3 regions of the Streptomyces sp. NPDC050564 genome follow, and region 1 is predicted to be linked to each of the others. Evidence: riboswitches for the same ligand, from Rfam matches in the RefSeq annotation. Region 1 holds a riboswitch; each other region holds the start of a gene.
The links. Region 1 has a riboswitch for thiamine pyrophosphate ahead of thiO (glycine oxidase ThiO). Riboswitches for the same ligand answer to the same signal wherever they lie in the genome.

Region 1 (6,231 bases):
CAGCTTCCGCGCCAGGACGGGGTCGTCGTTCGTGTACGGCAACACGATGAACCCCTCGTCGACGAGCGTCTCCGCGGCGTCGAGCAGCTCGATCGGGTCGGGCAGCAGCGTGCGCTCGTCGGCGATGACCTCGAGCTTGACCAGGTCCGTGCCCAGGGCCTCACGCGCGAGACGAGCGGTCAGCACGGCCTCGCCCGCGGTGAAACAGCCCGCCGTGTTCGGCAGCACGCGGATGCCGAGCTTGTCGAGCACGGACAGAACCGAGCCGTGCACGGACGCGTCCACGCGCCGCATAGCGACCGTCGTCAGCTCCGTTCCGGAGGCCACCAGCGCGCGCTCCAGCACATCGAGGCTGGGCGCACCGCCCGTGCCCATGATCAGCCGGGACGAGAAGGACGTACCAGCGAGGACAAACGGATCGTCGGCCATGGGTCAGCCTCCCTGCACGGCGGTGAGGACTTCGACGCGGTCTCCCTCGGACAGGGCGGTGGACGACCACTGAGTGCGCGGGACGACGGTTTCGTTGAGCGCGGCGGCCACGCCGGACGGGGCGGCGGTGAGGGTCGCGACGAGCGTGTCGAGAGCGGTCCCCGTGGTGATCTGCTGCCGCTCTCCGTTGACGAAGATGTTCATGCGGGCTGCTCCGTGAGGGCGGCGGCGCCGAAGCGCCGGGGGGTGAAGGGGCGGGCCACGTCGGGGAGTTCACCGGTGGTCAGGACGTGCGCCATGGCGTCACCGGTGACGGGCGTGAGGAGCACCCCGTTGCGGTAGTGCCCGGTGGCGAGGAGGAGGCCGTCCAGCGCGGTCGGTCCGAGGAGCGGAGCGTTGTCGGGGGAGCCGGGGCGCAGCCCCGCCCGGGTCTCCGTGAGCGGCAGCTCGGTGATCCCCGGCACCAGCTCATGGGCGTCGCGCAGCAGCTCGTACACGCCGCCCGCGGTCACCGTCGTGTCCCAGCCCAGCTCCTCGCTGGTCGCGCCCACGACGAGTTCGCCGTTCTCGCGCGGCACCAGATAGACCTGGCTTCCGCGCACGACGGCGCGGACGGTTCGGTTCAGGAAGGGCGCGTACCGGTTCGGCACGGTCAGCCGCAGTACCTGCCCCTTCACCGGCCGCACGGGCGGCAGTACGTCGTCGGGGACGCCCGCCAGACGACCGCTGAGACTGCCTCCGGCGAGCACGACCTGACCGGCGGCCGGCTCGGTGCCGTCCGTGGTGACGACTCCGGCGGCCCGGCCCCCTACGACGCTCAGCCGCTCCGCCCAGGTCCGGTGGAACACCACCCCGGCCCGCTCGCACGCCGTGACCAGGGCCTTGGCGAGCCGGCGCGGATCGATCTGATGGTCGCCGTCGACCCGCAGACCACCGCGTACGCCGGGTGCGAGCATCGGCTCCAGACGGCGGCACTCGCGCCCGCTCAGCCACTCCGAGTCGAGCCCCGACTGCCGTTGCAGGGTGTGCAGTTCCCGCAGATGCGCGCGGTCATCGGCGTCCAGCGCGACGGCCAGCGTGCCGCACTGGCGGTAGCCGAGGTCCTGGCCCGTCGCCTCGGTGAGCTCGGCGGCGAAGTCCGGATAGCGGCGCGCGGAGGCGAGGTTGAGGCCCAGCAGGGTCTGCTCGCCGTAGTGCAGTTCGGTGACGGCGGCGAGCATCCCGGCCGCGACCTGGGCCGCTCCGCCGCCCGGTTCGGGATCCACCACGGCGGTCGTGAACCCGCGTTGCGCGGCCCGCCAGGCCGTCACCAGCCCGATGATTCCGCCCCCGATGACGAGGACGTCTGACGTACGCGTAGGCGACATGGGCGTCCAGCCCCTCCCTTCGCCGGCATGACCCGGATCAGGTTCGTACGGTCGGAGGCCGTCCCAGCCTCCCTCTCAGCCCGGTGCGTCCGGGCTCCCGCGAGTGCTTTACGTTGGCCACCCTAGCCCGCCGCCACCTGTCTCAGTAAGGGAGCCTCCGCCCATGCCCCGCTCGCTCGACGGCCTCGTCCTCGCCCCGGTCGCAGACCAGGCGCCAGGTCAGGTGGGTACCCGCACCCGGTTCACGTACCACGAGAAGGACGGCGAGATCTGGGCCGAGTACGCGGGTGGCGATGTCGTACGCGGGCATCTCGTGGGTACTCGTGAGAGGGACCGCCTCGACTTCCGGTATGTGCAGCTGAAGCGCGACGGCGGCACCTCGTCGGGGCACTGCGTGTCCCGCGTGGTCGAGCTGGCCGACGGGCGGGTACGCCTGGAGGAGACCTGGGAATGGGAGTCGCAGACGGGCAGCGGGACGAGCGTGGTGGAAGAAGTGGACGAATGAGCGTGGGAGGAGTGGACGTGCACTGTGCAACAGGTCACTGAGCACGTCCCCTGACTGACAAATTGTCAGTTGTCTATGGTGATCAGGTGAGCGAGCAGACGCAGGCGCAGTCGCAGGGGCGTACGGCACGGCGAGTCGTCGTCGTGGGCGCGGGCATGGCCGGCGTGCAGACCGCGGTCGCCCTGCGCGAACAGGGCTTCACCGGCAGTGTGACGCTGATCGGCGCGGAGCCCCATCAGCCGTACGACCGGCCACCGCTGTCCAAAGCCGTCCTGCTCGGCAAGGCCGAGGGCTCCGCCTTCGATGTCGACTTCGAGGCACTGGACATCGAACTGCAGCTCGGACGCGAGGCGCTCGGCCTGCGCCCCGAGGACCATGAGCTGGACACTGCCACCGGGCCCGTGCCGTACGACGTCCTGGTCGTCGCGACCGGCGCGGAACCGATTCAGCTGCCGGGCGCGGAGGGAGTGCCCGGGGTCCATCTGCTGCGCACCCTGGACGACGCCGAGCGGCTTCGTCCCGTCCTCGCGCAGCAGCACGACATCGTGGTCGTCGGGGCCGGCTGGATCGGCGCCGAGTTCGCCACGGCGGCGCGCGAGGCGGGGTGCGCGGTGACGGTCGTCGAGGCCGCCGACCGGCCACTCGCCGGCGCGCTGCCCGCCGAGGTGGCGGCGCCGATGGCGGCCTGGTACGCGAGCAGCGGGGCGTCCCTGCGTACGCACGCGCGCGTGGAGCGCATCGAGCCCGGCGCGGTGGTGCTGGACGACGGTTCCCGCGTTCCCGCGGGCGCCGTGGTCGTCGGCATCGGCGCGCGCCCCGCGACCGCCTGGCTGGCCGGCTCCGGCATCGCGCTCGGCGCCCACCGCGAGGTGGTGGCCGACGACCACCTGCGCACCTCCGTACCGGACGTCTACGCGGTCGGTGACTGCGCCTCCTTCCCGTCGGGAAGGTATGAGAACCGCCTGCTGGTCCACCACTGGGACAACGCCCTCCAGGGTCCGCGCACGGTCGCCGCGAACATCATCGGCGAGGCTCCCGCCGCGTACGACCCCGTCCCGTACTTCTGGTCCGAGCAGTTCGGCCGTTTCGTCCAGTACGTGGGCCACCACGCCCCCGCCGACACGACCCTCTGGCGCGGTGACCCCTCCGCGCCCGCCTGGACGGTCTGCTGGCTCCGCGACACGCGCCTGGTCGCCCTCCTGGCGGTGGGCCGACCGAGGGATCTGGCCCAGGGCCGCCGGCTCATCGAGGCGGGCACCCCGATGAACCCGGAACTTCTGGTGGACCCGTCGAAACCGCTGAAGGCGGCGACGGCGGCGTAGCCGACCCCTCTTCAGCCGCCGGAGGAACCCCCGATTCGGCGGAGCCGGAGGACGTTTCGGCGCGACCGCTGGACGGCGGGGCGCCCCGACCGCGGATTCCGGTGGTGTTTCCGGCAGTGCCGAGCGGCGGAAACCCACCCGATCGCAGGAGCGCGGGACCCCGGCTCCGGCGGGACTCGGGTACCGAGTGTCAGTCCGGGATGGCAGGCTTGTCCCGTGACCGAGATTGACGCAAAGATCGATGCTCTCGTCCCCGCCTGGCTCACCCTCCCCGACATCGCCGAACAGCTCGGCGTCGAGGTGACCCGCGTCCGGCAGCTGGTCAAGGAGGGCCAGCTGATCGCCGTACGCCGTGGTGAGAACCGCGCGCTGCACGTCCCCGCCGCCTTCATCGACGGGGACAAGGTCGTCAAGGGCCTGTCCGGCACCCTGACGCTCCTGCGGGACGACGGCTTCACCGACGAAGAGATGCTCGAGTGGCTCTTCACCCCCGACCCGACCCTGCCCGGCACACCCGCGCAGGCTCTCAGCGAGAATCGCGGCACGGAGGTGAAGCGCCGCGCCCAGGCGCTCGCCGTCTGACCTGACAACCGTCCGGCGTACGGACCACGGCGGTCACCGGCCGAACAGCCACCGGATCATCGTGGTCCGGACGCGCCGAAAGGCCACGGGACCACTGCGGTCCGTACGCGCCGAAAAGCCACCGGACCACCGTGGTCCGTACGCGCCGAAAGGCCACGCGGCCGCCGTGGTCCGTACGCACCGACAACGGGGGATATACGCATGCCCGAGAACGCCGCCACCATCGCACGCGCCCAGCTCGCCGACGCCCGCGTCTACCTGTGCACGGACGCTCGCAAGCGCCAGGGCGACCTCGCCGAGTTCCTGGACGCCGTCCTGGAGGGCGGGGTCGACATCGTGCAGCTGCGCGACAAGGGCATGGAGGCGGCCGAGGAGCTGGAACACCTCCAGGTCTTCGCGGACGCCTGCGCACGCCACGGCAGGCTCCTCGCGGTCAACGACCGGGCGGACGTCGCCCACGCGATCGGCGCCGACGTACTGCATCTGGGCCAGGGCGACCTCCCGGTCCCCGCGGCCCGCGCCGTCCTCGGCGACGACGTCCTGATCGGCCGCTCCACCCACGCCGAGTCCGAGGCCGCGGCCGCCGCCGTCCAGGAGGGCGTGGACTACTTCTGCACCGGCCCCTGCTGGCCCACCCCCACCAAGCCGGGCCGCCACGCACCCGGGCTCGACCTGGTCCGTTACACGGCCTCGCTGGGCACCGACCGTCCCTGGTTCGCCATCGGCGGTATCGACCTCGGCAACCTCGACGAGGTGCTGGAGGCGGGTGCCCGGCGTGTCGTCGTCGTACGGGCGATCACCGAGGCGGACGACCCGGGCGCGGCGGCGGCAGAGTTCGCGAAGCGGCTTCGTCACGCATAGTCATCCGGTGGTCGTGCGGAGCAACCGTCCCGCTCCGCCGTCCGATAAATGTCCGAGGGGTGGACAAGAAGTCGACAAAGCGGACAAATCTCATCGGTTCGGTTGGGGGACCGGCGCCCCCTGGCTAACCTGCGGGTATGGCCCTCGGATCTGCTTCCACCAGGACTGATCGCGCACGCACCGTGCGCGACATGCTCGCGACCGGCAAGAAGACGTACTCGTTCGAGTTCTCCGCGCCGAAGACCCCCAAGGGCGAGCGGAACCTGTGGAACGCCCTTCGCCGGGTCGAGGCCGTCGCTCCCGACTTCGTCTCCGTGACCTATGGGGCCGGCGGCTCCACGCGTGCGGGCACGGTCAAGGAGACCCAGCAGATCGTCGTCGACACGACGCTCACCCCGGTCGCCCACCTGACCGCGGTCAACCACTCCATCGCCGAACTGCGCAACATCATCGGCCAGTACGCGGACGCCGGTATCCGCAACATGCTCGCGGTCCGCGGCGATCCGCCCGGCGATCCCATGGGCGAGTGGGTCCCGCACCCGCGGGGCCTGACCTACGCGGCCGAACTCGTGCGACTCATCAAGGAGTCGGGCGACTTCTGCGTCGGCGTCGCGGCCTTCCCGGAGATGCACCCTCGGTCCGCCGAATGGGACCTGGACGTTGCGCGCTTCGTCGACAAGTGCCGTGCCGGCGCCGACTACGCGATCACGCAGATGTTCTTCCACCCGGAGTCGTATCTGCGCCTGCGCGACCGCGTCGCGTCGGCCGGCTGCGAAACCCCGGTGATCCCCGAGGTCATGCCGGTGACGAGCGTGAAGATGCTGGAGCGGCTCCCGAAGCTCAGCAACGCTTCGTTCCCTGACGCCCTGAAAGAACGGATCCTCACAGCCAAAGACGATCCGGCGGCTGTACGCTCCATTGGCATTGAGTTCGCGACGGAGTTCTGCGCGAGGCTGCTGGCCGAGGGAGTCCCCGGATTGCACTTCATTACGCTGAACAACTCCACGGCGACGCTGGAAATCTACGAGAATCTGGGCCTGCACCACCCACAGCAGGCCTAGACCGGTCGCACCCGCGTACGACAGACTGCGTAGCGGCCACTGGGAGAGGGGCGTACATGGGCTGGACGGTCCTCTATATCGCGTTCGGCATTGTCGCGCTGTGG
Region 2 (6,231 bases), on a different contig from region 1:
CCAGCCCGGACTTCACGAGCCCGGACTTCGGAGGACCGGAGCACCAGCCGGAGTGACGCCCGGGCCGACCGGGTGGCTCATGTCCGAGGGTGAGGGCCGGGATGCGGGGAGGAACCGGGGCCCGCGCTGATGAGGCGCGGGCCCGAACCGGTGAGTGACGTACGCCCGCACGCTCCCTGGCCGGGCGCGTCCGAACGCCCCCTGGCCGGGCGCCGTCAGCCGATGCCCGGCCCGGCAGGACCCGGTCGGACGCCGCGCGACCCGGAAGGCTTCGGTCAGATGATGCCGAGCTGCCGGGCCGCTGTCATCCAGGCCGGAAACTCGGACAGCAGCCGGTCGTACAGCTCCGGGTCCGGGACGCTGCTGATGTCGTCGACCGCGAAGAATCCGACGTTGTCGACGCGTCGGCCCGGCAGTGTGTCGAACCGCTCCAGCACTCCGTAGTTGGACCGGCCCAGGCCCACGAACTGCCAGAAGATCGGCTCCTCGACCGCTTCCCGCAGCTCCTTCTCGATCTCCTTGTTGCGATAGACACCTCCGTCGGAGAAGAACAGCACCAGGGTGGGATCGGCGGCCGGATGCTCACGCACATACGTCCGGACCTCGGCGATCACCTTCTGCTCCTCGTTCTGGATCCCGACCGCGCGCATGTCCACCTGCCCCTGCCTCAGCCCCTTCCGCGGCTTCTTGCTCCGTCGGAACAGGCTCAGCTCACCGACCCGGACGTGGAGCTCCAGCCACTCGGGCAGTTCCCCCAGACCGAGATCCGGCAGCCGGGCCGCATGGGACCCGAACGTCCACGCCTGCATCACTCCGTCGTCGTCCAGCTGCGCGGCCACCGCGGCCATCCGCTCCACCACGTCGGCCACGACGCCCTTCGAGTACAGGAAGGACATCGACCCGGAGGCATCGAGCACCAGCACGACACGCGCCATGACCCCCTCCGCCCCCCGCTTGCGCAGACTGACCGCCACCTGCTCCTTGCGCAGGGAGAGCCGCTTGCGCATGTCCACAGGCAACTGCTCCTCGCCCTTGGTGAGGCGGGGGACGGGTCCTGGGGGCGCCGACGGAACCTGCGGGGCGGGCGGGACCACAGGCGGCACGACGGGCGGTCCCGCGGACGGCACCACCGGTGGGCCCGCGGCAGTCACCGCGGGCGGCACCGCCGACGCAGCACCCGTCCCGGACCCGGAGCCGGCGGCAGGCGCAGAGGCCCCGGCCTCGTCGTCCACACTGATCCCGAAGTCGGTGGCCAGGCCCGCGAGACCGGACGCGTAGCCCTGTCCGACCGCGCGGAACTTCCACTGGCCGCCCCGCAGATACAGCTCACCACCGATGAACGCCGTCTCCGTCGTGGCCTCCATCTCGAAGCGCGCGAGCTCCTGCCGCGTCCCGGCGTCGAGCAACGTCAGCGTCAGTCCGGACAGCTGACCGAAGGTGCCGCCGTCGGCCGAGGCGCACAGGACGACCCGCTCGATGCCCGGCTCCAGGGCGCGCAGATCAACTCCGACCGTGTCCGTCGTGGCTCCGCCGTCCCGCCGCTTCCCGAGGTGCCGTACGGCCCCGGAGGCATGCTGCGGCTGGTTGTAGAAGACGAAGTCCCCGTCGTCCCGCACCCGTCCACCCGCACCGAGCAGCAGCGCCGAGGCATCGGCGTCCGGCGCACCGGGCCCCCCGGCCCAGCCGAGCACGACCTGAACAGCCCCGGCGGCCACGGGAAGGTTGGCGCCCTTGCTCATGGATGTCGCTGTCATGCGCCCAGTCTGCCGACAGAACCCGGTCCCGGAGCCGTCCGATGCACATGCGCGAGCCTCGGACGGCTCCGAACACCACGCACTCGTGCGCGCCTCAGTCCGCCAACGGCAGATAAACCCGGTTGCCCGCTGCCGCGAACTCCTTGGACTTCTGCGCCATGCCCTCCTCGATCTCCACCTGCGAACCGCCGTGCTCGCGGCGGATGTCCTGCGAGATCTTCATCGAGCAGAACTTCGGCCCGCACATGGAGCAGAAGTGGGCCGTCTTGGCGGGCTCGGCCGGCAGTGTCTCGTCGTGGAACTCCCGTGCCGTGTCCGGGTCGAGGGCCAGATTGAACTGGTCCTCCCACCGGAACTCGAAGCGGGCGTCGGACAGCGCGTCATCCCATTCCTGCGCACCGGGGTGCCCCTTGGCGAGGTCGGCTGCGTGGGCGGCGATCTTGTAGGTGATGACGCCGGTCTTGACGTCGTCACGGTTGGGCAGGCCCAAGTGCTCCTTGGGCGTGACATAGCAGAGCATGGCCGTGCCCCACCAGGCGATCATCGCGGCACCGATGCCGGAGGTGATGTGGTCGTACGCCGGCGCGACGTCCGTCGTCAGCGGGCCCAGCGTATAGAACGGAGCTTCATCACAGATCTCCTGCTGAAGGTCGATGTTCTCCTTGATCTTGTGCATCGGGACATGCCCCGGCCCTTCGATCATGGTCTGTACGTTGAAACGCTTGGCGATCGTGTTGAGTTCCCCGAGCGTCCTCAACTCCGCGAACTGCGCAGCGTCGTTGGCGTCCGCGATGGAGCCGGGCCGCAGGCCGTCGCCGAGTGAGTACGTGACGTCGTACGCCGCGAGGATCTCGCAGAGCTCCTCGAAGTTCTCGTACAGGAACGACTCCTTGTGGTGCGCCAGGCACCAGGCCGCCATGATCGAGCCGCCGCGCGAGACAATGCCTGTCTTGCGGTTCGCGGTGAGCGGCACATACGGCAGGCGCACGCCCGCGTGGACCGTCATGTAGTCCACGCCCTGCTCAGCCTGCTCGATGACCGTGTCCTTGTAGATCTCCCAGGTCAGCTCCTCGGCGCGGCCGTCGACCTTCTCCAGCGCCTGGTAGAGCGGCACCGTGCCGATGGGGACGGGGGAGTTGCGCAGCACCCACTCGCGGGTGGTGTGGATGTTGCGGCCGGTGGACAGGTCCATGACCGTGTCGGCGCCCCAGCGGGTCGCCCAGGTCATCTTCTCGACCTCCTCCTCGATGGAGGACGTCACGGCCGAGTTGCCGATGTTGGCGTTGACCTTCACCAGGAACCGCTTACCGATGATCATCGGCTCGATCTCCGGGTGGTTGACGTTCGCGGGCAGCACCGCGCGCCCCGCGGCGATCTCCTCGCGTACGACCTCGGGGTCGACGTTCTCGCGGACCGCTACGAACTCCATCTCGGGCGTGATCTCACCGCGGCGGGCGTACGCGAGTTGCGTCACCGCCTGTCCGGGGCGGCCCCTGCGCGGCTGGCGCGGCCGGCCCGGGAAGACCGCGTCGAGGTTGCGCAACCCCCCACGCGGCGACGTGTGCTTGACCCCGTCGTCCTCGGGGCGGACCGGACGGCCCGCGTACTCCTCGGTGTCGCCGCGGGCGATGATCCAGTTCTCGCGCAGCGGCGTCAGACCCCTGCGTACGTCGGTGTCGACGGTCGGATCGGTGTACGGGCCGGAGGTGTCGTACAGCGTGACGGACTGCCCGTTGGTGAGGTGCACCTGGCGGACCGGCACTCGTAGATCAGGGCGTGAGCCGCCGAGATACGCCTTGTGCCAGCCGATGGACTTCCCGGCCTCGCCGTTCTCGGCCGGGGCGGATGCCCCACCGTTCTCGGCCGGAGCAAGCGCCCCATCCGTCTGGCTGGAGGCAGGCGTGCGTACGTCCTTGTTGGTCATGAGACCTACTCCCTACGCCGGCATTACCCGGTAACAGGTTCGGCGGTCGACGCAGCGGCTTCCGTCCGTCGATGTTTCATGTGAAACATCGCCAAGACGAAGGTCAGCGCCCTCTCAGCCCGGTGCTCCGAGCTCCCGCGTGTGCAAAGGTGCCTCCACGCTAGCGTCATATCTGGCGCGCTGAACAGAGGGCCCCCTTCGTTCTTGCGATGATCGGGCGGTGACCACAATGCAGCAGCCTCCGTTCCCACCGTCCGATCCGCCTCGCGGGTCCGGCTCCGGTGGCGGCCATGGACACGGTTCCGGCGACGGCCGCGGACATGGACCGGGCGGTGGCGGCCATGGGCCGGGCCCCGGCGACAGCCATGGTCCTGGCGGCGCGCACGGCCACTCGCACAGTCACAGCCACGGCCCTGCAACGCCCGTCTCCAAGCACCTGCGCAAGGTCATCGCCGCGGTACTGATCCCCTTCGCGACGGCGGTCCTCGTGGGACTCGTGGTGCTCTGGCCCGGCGGCGCCCCGTCGCACGAGCGCACTGGCGTCGGCTTCGACCGGCAGACCCAGCAGGCGACGGTCGCCAAGGTCGACAAGGTGGACTGCAAGTCCGTGAACGCCTCGGGGGAGACCCCGACCGGTGACACGTCCACGGCCGAGGGCTCCTCCGCGCAACAGCAAGCGACGGGTGACTGCAAGAAGGCGACGATTCGGATCGACACCGGCAAGGACAAGGGCCGTACGTTCACCGAGATCGTCCAGCCGGACCAGTCGCGGCAGTTGCACCAGGGCGAGAAGGTCGTGGTCGCGTACGAGCCCTCCGCGCCCAAGGACTTGCAATACTCGGTCACCGACGTGAACCGGAAGTTCCCCCTGGCGCTGCTCGCGGGGATCTTCGCGCTGGTCGTCGTGGTGGTGGGCCGGATGCGCGGCGTCATGGCGCTCATCGCGCTGGCCATCAGCTTCCTGATCCTGAATTTCTTCATCCTGCCGGCGATCCTGCATGGCTCGGACCCGCTGATCGTGGCGGTCGTCGGGGCCAGCGCCATCATGCTGATCGCGCTCTACATGTGCCACGGCCTCTCGGCCCGCACGTCGGTGGCCGTCATCGGCACACTGCTCTCGCTGGTGCTGATCGGCGTGCTCGGCTCCGTCTTCATCGGCTGGGCGGCGCTGACCGGAAACACCGACGACAACACCGGCCTGATCCATGGCTTGTATCCGTCCATCGACATGAGTGGTCTGCTGCTCGCGGGCGTCATCATTGGTTCGCTCGGTGTGCTCGACGATGTGACGGTGACGCAGACGTCCGCGGTCTGGGAGCTGCACGAGGCGAATCCGACGATGGGCTGGCGTGGCCTGTACCGCGCGGGCATCCGCATCGGCCGCGACCACATCGCATCCGTCGTCAACACCCTTGTCCTGGCGTACGCGGGCGCCGCGCTGCCACTGCTGCTGCTCTTCTCGATCGCGCAGAGCAGCGTGGGCGCGGTCGCCAACAGCGAGCTGGTCGCCGAGGAGATCGTGCGCACCCTGATCGGCTCGATCGGCCTGGTCGCCTCGGTGCCGGTGACCACGGCGCTGGCCGCACTGGTGGTCTCCGCGGACCGCACGGACACCAAGGCCGGACCCGTGGAGCCCGCGGGAGCCAGGACGCCGGTACGCAGTGGGAAGGGCCGTCGCCGCAAGCGCTGAGAGCATCCGGCGCCGCGCCCCTTGTGAGGAAGCGTTACTCCACTGGGAGGGTGGCGGTACGTCAGCCCGCGCTCTGCTCCTCCGCCAGAATGCGGTCCAGCGCCTCGTCGAGGTGCGTGTCGAAGTCGGCCAGGGAACGCTCCTGCCCCAGCGGCACCAGTTTGTCCGTGCGGTCGAGGAATGCCACGAGCGGTGCCGCGCCGGACCGGAACAGCGCGTGGTCGCCGCCCACCTGAAGCCGGATCAGCACCTCGCCGAACGCCTCCGGGTCTGCGGGCGCGATGTGCACATCGCCGTCACCGCATGGCCGGCCCACGCCGTCGACCAGCAACTCCCGCCCGAACGCCCAGGTCACAGGAGCGTCTCCGGGCAAATGGAAGGTCAGCCGCACGGCGTACGGATCACAGGTCTCGTATCGGAGTTCCACAGGAATACGGAAGGACAACTCCTCCGACACGAGGAAGTTCATCATGACCTCTGCCTGTACCGACTCGCGCATCGCCTACCCCGTCGTTTGCCGTCGACTGGCCAGGAATCGTCCCCCTGACACTGCTGGAATCTTGCTCAACGTGCACGAGAGATCACAAGGAGTGAGTTTTCAGATACTGATAGAGATCGCGAGTGTCCCTAGCAACTTGCCGATTTCGCTCTGCAATTGGCGTGCGGCGGGCAGCAGTCGCTCGGCCTGATGAGAAGGCAGAGAAATGGCCATCGTCCCCGCAGTTGAGCCTGCCGTGATGGGGATCGCGGCGCAGACGGTGCCCAGCGCGTACTCCTGGCGCTCGATGACGGGCTCCATCCGTCCCGTCCGATCCAGGCGTCGCAGCAGGCTGTCATTGTCACGCACCGTGTACGGAGTGATC
Region 3 (6,231 bases), on a different contig from region 1:
CGCGGGGGCCTGTACGCGCCCGACTAGTCCGCCGGGTCCTCCTCTGCCCGCCGTACAGCCCTCTTCACGGATTGCTCGACCTCGTGGCGGTCCTGCTCGGCCGCCTGTGCGTACTTGGTGATGGCCGCCTGTGCCACCTCGGACGCGTCGCGCCATCGGTGCCACTGCGCCTCGTACTCCTCGCCGGTGAGGCCCGCGAGCTTCGCGCGTTCCTCCTCGGCGCAATGTTCCAGCTTGATGAGTTCGTCGGGAATGTCTGCCACGATCCGGATCCTAAGCTCATGTGCTCAGCGCGCCGACCTTGCGACGTGCCCATGGCGCGGTTGAGTCCGCGGTGGAGTCCTCGGCGGGCCGGCCGCCCGCGAAACGAAGATCACGAACTGTTCGCGATCTTCGAAGGGGTGCGGCCCGCCGTCCACTCGCCGCGCGACGGGCACCGCGTGTGCCGGCGGCCGTCTCGCACCCTCCTGGTTTCATCGGGGCTTCAACCTGCACGTATGCCGTCCCGAGGCGGCATGGGTCGGGCCGTCTGTGGGCCGCCGGAGGAAAGCCGAGGACGACCGGGTACGACCGATGACGATCACCGCACGTCTAGGGCCCCAGGTCACCCAAATCGATCTGCGACACTGGTACAGCCATGCCTAAGCCCGGAGAACTCACTTTCGTCGCCCCGCGCGGAGCCCAGAAGCCGCCGCGGCACCTTGCCGATCTCACGCCCGCCGAGCGCAAAGAGGCGGTTGCCGCGATCGGTGAGAAGCCGTTTCGTGCCAAGCAGCTCTCGCAGCACTACTTCGCGCGGTACGCGCACGACCCCGCGGAGTGGACGGACATCCCGGCCGCCTCGCGCGGCAAGCTCCGGGAGGCGTTGCTCCCCGAGCTGATGACGGTCGTGCGGCATCTGTCCACCGACCAGGACACCACCCGCAAGACCCTGTGGCGGCTCTTCGACGGCACGCTCGTCGAGTCCGTGCTGATGCGCTACCCGGACCGGGTGACCATGTGCATCAGCTCGCAGGCCGGCTGCGGGATGAACTGTCCGTTCTGCGCCACCGGGCAGGCCGGTCTCGACCGGAACTTGTCGACCGGTGAGATCGTGCACCAGATCGTGGACGGGATGCGCGCCCTCAGGGACGGCGAGATCCCGGGCGGTCCGGCGCGGCTGAGCAACATCGTCTTCATGGGCATGGGCGAGCCGCTCGCCAACTACAAGCGAGTGGTCGGGGCGATCCGGGCGCTCACCGACCCCGAGCCCGACGGGCTCGGGCTGTCGCAGCGCGGAATCACCGTGTCCACCGTGGGGCTCGTCCCCGCGATCCACCGGTTCTCCGACGAGGGCTTCAAGTGCCGCCTCGCCATCTCGCTGCACGCGCCGGACGACGAACTGCGCGACACCCTCGTACCGGTCAATACGCGGTGGAAGGTGCGGGAAGTTCTCGACGCCGGCTGGGAGTACGCGGCCAGGTCCGGGCGTCGGCTGTCCATCGAGTACGCCCTCATCCGGGACATCAACGACCAGGCGTGGCGCGGTGACCGGCTCGGGCGGCTGCTCAAGGGCAAGCCGGTGCACGTCAATCTCATCCCGTTGAACCCGACCCCGGGTTCGAAGTGGACCGCCTCGCGGCCCGAGGACGAGAAGGCGTTCGTCGAGGCGATCGCGGCCCACGGGGTGCCGGTGACCATCCGGGACACCCGGGGCCAGGAGATCGACGGGGCGTGCGGTCAGCTCGCTGCCACCGAGCGGTAACCTGTCCTGCGTACGTACATCTTCATATTCCGACAGGGGAGCGCCACAGCGCTGAGAGTGCGGGAGAGACCGCAGACCCTCTGAACCTTGCCCAGGTCATTCTGGGTAGGAAGTTCGGTCACCACTCAAGCTGTTGCGCCCTGCCCGGGAACTGTCAGAGGTTCCGGGCAGGGCCGCGTCTCTTCCTGGTCAGCCAGGAGGAAATCAGTGAGCAACACCAAGAAGTTCGCGTCCGTGGCTGTCGGCCTGGGCCTGGTCACGCTGCCCGTGCTGACGGCGTGCGGGTCCACCGACAGCGGCGGCTCCGCGGACTCCAAGACCGTGACGCTCGTCAGCCACGACTCGTGGGCCGTGTCCAAGAGCGTGCTGAAGGACTTCGAGAAGCGGTCCGGGTACAAGGTCAAGGTCCTGAAGGACGGCGACGCCGGACAGGCCGTCAACAAAGCGATCCTCACCAAGGACAACCCCCAGGGCGATGTCTTCTTCGGCGTCGACAACACCCTGCTGTCCCGCGCGCTCGACAACGGGCTCTTCCAGTCGTACGAGGCCAAGGGCTCGGACCTGGTCCTCCCGGAGTACCGGGTCGACCAGGACAAGCACCGGGTCACGCCCATCGACTCCGGCGACATCTGCGTCAACTACGACAAGGCCTACTTCAGCGAGCACAAGCTGACGCCGCCGCAGTCCTTCGACGACCTGATCAAGCCCGAGTACAAGAACCTCCTCGTCACCGAGAACGCCTCCACGTCCTCGCCCGGCCTCGGCTTCCTGCTCGGGACCGCCGCGAAGTACGGCGATGGGGGAGGCTGGCAGGACTACTGGAAGAAGCTCAAGGCCAACGGCGTCAAGGTCGTCGACGGCTGGGAGCAGGCCTACAACGACGAGTTCTCCGGATCCGCCGGCGGCAAGAAGGCCAAGGCGGACCGCCCGCTGGTCGTCTCGTACGCCTCCTCGCCGCCGGCCGAGGTCATCTACGCCGACCCGAAGCCGACGACCGCGCCGACCGGCGTCGCGAACGGCACCTGCTTCCGGCAGATCGAGTACGCGGGGCTGCTGAGCCACGCGAAGAACACCAAGGGCGGCAAGGCGCTCCTCGACTTCCTGCTCACCAAGGAGTTCCAGGACGACATGCCGCTCAACATGTTCGTCTACCCGGTGCGGCAGGCCGCTCAGGTGCCGCCGGAGTTCACGAAGTTCGGCCCGCAGGCCAAGGATCCCGAGATCATGGGCCCCGCCAAGATCGCCGACAACCGTGACCAGTGGGTCAAGTCGTGGACCTCGCTCGTACTGAAGTAGCTCCGCCGAAGGCCCGGAAGGGGAGCGCGGCGCGGCTGGGGCTCATGGCCCTGCCCGTCGCGTTCTTCGCCGTCTTCTTCGCCTACCCCGTGGCCGCGATCGTGGCCCGCGGTCTGAAGGTCGACGGGGCCTGGCAGTTGGGGCGGATCGGCGATGTGCTCGCGCAGTCGGACATCCGGCACGTGCTCTGGTTCACCACGTGGCAGGCGCTCGCCTCGACAGCGCTCACGCTGCTGATAGCGCTCCCCGGCGCGTATGTGTTCGCGCGCTTCGATTTCAGGGGCAAGCAGGTCCTGCGGGCAATCGTGACCGTGCCCTTCGTGCTGCCCACCGTCGTTGTCGGTACGGCATTCCTGGCTCTTGTCGGCCGCAGCGGGCTCCTGGACGAGCTGTGGGGCGTACGGCTCGACACCACCGTCTGGGCGATCCTGCTCGCGCATGTCTTCTTCAACTACGCGGTCGTCGTACGGACGGTCGGTGGGCTCTGGTCGCAGCTCGACCCGCGCCAGGAGGAGGCCGCGCGGATGCTCGGCGCCTCCCGGTTCGCGGCCTGGCGCAAGGTGACGCTGCCGGCCCTGAGTCCGGCCGTGGCCGCCGCCGCGCTCATGGTCTTCCTCTTCACCTTCACCTCCTTCGGTGTGGTGCAGATCCTCGGCGGGCCCACCTTCTCGACGCTCGAAGTCGAGATCTACCGGCAGACCTCGGAGATCTTCGACCTGGCGACGGCGGCGGTGCTGACGATGATCCAGTTCGTGGCCGTGGGCGCGATCCTCGTCGTGCACGCCCGGACCGTACGTCGTCGGGAGACCGCGCTGCGTCTGGTGGCCCCGGAGGCGACCGCGCGCCGGCCGCGCGGGGCCGGGCAATGGGCACTGCTGGCGGGGGTGCTGGCGAGCATCGTCGTCCTCCTCGTGCTGCCGCTCGGCGTGCTGGTCCAGCACTCCCTCGACACCCCCGGCGGCTACGGGTTCGCGTACTACAAGGCGCTGACCTCCGCCGACGGCGGCATCTTCCTCGTCGCGCCGATCGAAGCCATCGGCAACTCGCTGGAGTACGCGCTCGCCGCCACCGCCATCGCCGTGGCGATCGGGGGGCTGGCGGCAGCCGCCCTGACGCGCCGCAACACCGGCCGTCTCGTGCGGGGCTTCGACGCCCTGCTGATGCTGCCGCTCGGCGTCTCCGCGGTGACCGTCGGCTTCGGGTTCCTGATCGCACTGGACAAGCCCCCGCTGGATCTGCGGGCGTCCTGGATCCTGGTGCCGCTCGCGCAGGCGCTGGTGGGCGTCCCCTTCGTCGTACGGACGATGCTGCCCGTGCTGCGGGCGGTGGACGGGCGGCTGCGGGAGGCGGCGGCCGTGCTCGGGGCGTCGCCGTGGCGGGTGTGGCGCGAGGTCGATCTGCCGATGGTGCGGCGGGCGCTGCTGATCGCGGCCGGGTTCGCCTTCGCCGTGTCGCTCGGCGAGTTCGGGGCGACCGTCTTCATCGCACGGCCCGACAATCCGACGCTGCCGGTCGCCGTGGCCCGGCTGCTCGGGCGGGCGGGCGACCTCAACTACGGCCAGGCGATGGCCCTTTCGACGATCTTGATGGTGGTGTGCGCGGTGGCGCTGCTGCTGTTGGAGCGCGTACGGACCGACCGGACCGGGGAGTTCTAGATGCTGCTGAGCCTCGAAGGCGCGACCGTACGCTTCGGTGGGCGGCCGGTGCTCGACGCCGTCGACCTCGATGTCGCCGAGCACGAGATCGTCTGTGTGCTCGGGCCGAGCGGCAGCGGCAAGTCCACGTTGCTGCGGGCGGTGGCCGGATTGCAGTCGCTGGACGCGGGCCGTGTGGTACTGGGCGGACGCGACCAGGCGGCGGTGCCGGCGCACAAGCGGGGCGTCGGCCTGATGTTCCAGGACCACCAGCTCTTCCCGCAGCGGGACGTGGGCGGCAATGTCGCCTTCGGGTTGCGGATGCACGGGGCGCGGAAGGGGCAACAGGCCTTGGAAGTAGGAGAGTTGCTGGAGCTCGTCGGGCTGCCGGGTGCCGAACGGCGGGCCGTCGCGGAACTCTCCGGCGGCGAGCAGCAGCGGGTCGCGCTGGCTCGCGCGCTGGCACCCCGCCCGAGCCTGCTGATGCTCGACGAGCCGCTCGGCCAGCTGGACCGCTCGCTGCGCGAACGGCTCGTGGTGGAACTGCGGGAGCTGTTCGGTGAGTTGGGCACGACCGTGCTCGCCGTCACGCACGACCAGGGCGAGGCCTTCGCGCTCGCGGACCGGGTCGTGGTGATGCGGGACGGGCGGATCGCCCAGTCCGGTACGCCGCTCGAGGTCTGGCAGCGCCCCGCGGACGAGTTCGTGGCCCGCTTCCTCGGCTTCGACAACGTGGTCGGGGCGACGGTGAGCGGGGAGGCCGCGGACACCCCCTGGGGGAAGGTTCCGGTGCCGGAGGGCGCCCCCCAGGGGCCGGGCACACTCCTCGTACGGCCCGCCGGCGTACGGCTCGTGGCCGCGGCCGACGGGCTGCGCTGCACGGTCGCCGCGCGCACCTTCCGGGGCACCCACGTCGCCGTGCATCTGCAGCCGGAGGACGCGCCCCGGCTGGAAGCGGCGTGTGCGCTGCGGGATGCGCCGGAGCCCGGCGACGAGGTCGGCGTGGAGTTCGACGCCGGCGAAATAGTCGTGCTCGGGGAGACCCCCGCCGCATAGGCTGCGGATTATGACGCCACTCGGACATGACCGCTACTGCGACGCGATCGAGCTGCAGGTACGTCAGCTGAGGGATGTGCTGGCCGCGAACGCGGCCGACCTGTCCGCCGCCGTGCCGACCTGCCCCGAATGGTCGCTGGAGCAGCTCGTGCGGCACACGGGCGGTGCGCTGCGCTGGGTCGAATTCATCGTCCGCACGCGGGCGCAGGAGAACGTCCCCGAGGACAGGATTCCGCTCGCCGGCGGTCCGGAGCCCCACGGCGACCCGGCGGCTCTGGACGCCTGGCTCGCGGAGACCGGCGAGATGCTCGTCGGCACGCTGCGGGAGGCGGGGCCCGACACACGGGTGTGGGCGTGGGCCGGGGCCCTCAACTCCGGCTTCTGGGCGCGCCGGATGACGCACGAGCTGGCGATCCACCGCGCCGATGCGACACTGGCCGCCGGGCTGCCGTACCAGGTCGACGCCGACGTGGCCGCGGACGCGATCGACGAGTGGCTCGC

Region 2: linked by a shared signal. The riboswitch ahead of thiC (phosphomethylpyrimidine synthase ThiC) and the one ahead of thiO (glycine oxidase ThiO) in region 1 are both predicted to bind thiamine pyrophosphate.
Region 3: linked by a shared signal. The riboswitch ahead of ACIBK0_RS18820 (thiamine ABC transporter substrate binding subunit) and the one ahead of thiO (glycine oxidase ThiO) in region 1 are both predicted to bind thiamine pyrophosphate.

The regions. Positions count from the first base shown of each region.
Region 1 covers NZ_JBITGS010000006.1:98,792-105,022, reverse strand. Annotated here, with positions in the region: gene ACIBK0_RS11620 (thiazole synthase) at 1-429, opposite strand, end outside; gene thiS (sulfur carrier protein ThiS) at 433-633, opposite strand; gene thiO (glycine oxidase ThiO) at 630-1,796, opposite strand; TPP riboswitch at 1,794-1,907, opposite strand; gene ACIBK0_RS11605 (hypothetical protein) at 1,960-2,301, shown strand; gene ACIBK0_RS11600 (NAD(P)/FAD-dependent oxidoreductase) at 2,388-3,623, shown strand; gene ACIBK0_RS11595 (Rv2175c family DNA-binding protein) at 3,840-4,205, shown strand; gene thiE (thiamine phosphate synthase) at 4,407-5,066, shown strand; gene metF (methylenetetrahydrofolate reductase [NAD(P)H]) at 5,204-6,127, shown strand; gene ACIBK0_RS11580 (hypothetical protein) at 6,184-6,231, shown strand, end outside.
Region 2 covers NZ_JBITGS010000014.1:189,918-196,148, forward strand. Annotated here, with positions in the region: gene ACIBK0_RS23380 (hypothetical protein) at 1-56, shown strand, start outside; gene ACIBK0_RS23385 (VWA domain-containing protein) at 276-1,754, opposite strand; gene thiC (phosphomethylpyrimidine synthase ThiC) at 1,849-3,678, opposite strand; TPP riboswitch at 3,671-3,827, opposite strand; gene ACIBK0_RS23395 (YibE/F family protein) at 3,899-5,368, shown strand; gene ACIBK0_RS23400 (SsgA family sporulation/cell division regulator) at 5,430-5,867, opposite strand; gene ACIBK0_RS23405 (IclR family transcriptional regulator) at 5,967-6,231, opposite strand, start outside.
Region 3 covers NZ_JBITGS010000011.1:20,808-27,038, reverse strand. Annotated here, with positions in the region: gene ACIBK0_RS18830 (hypothetical protein) at 24-263, opposite strand; gene rlmN (23S rRNA (adenine(2503)-C(2))-methyltransferase RlmN) at 638-1,744, shown strand; TPP riboswitch at 1,769-1,874, shown strand; gene ACIBK0_RS18820 (thiamine ABC transporter substrate binding subunit) at 1,952-3,040, shown strand; gene ACIBK0_RS18815 (ABC transporter permease) at 3,016-4,695, shown strand; gene ACIBK0_RS18810 (ABC transporter ATP-binding protein) at 4,696-5,730, shown strand; gene ACIBK0_RS18805 (maleylpyruvate isomerase family mycothiol-dependent enzyme) at 5,741-6,231, shown strand, end outside.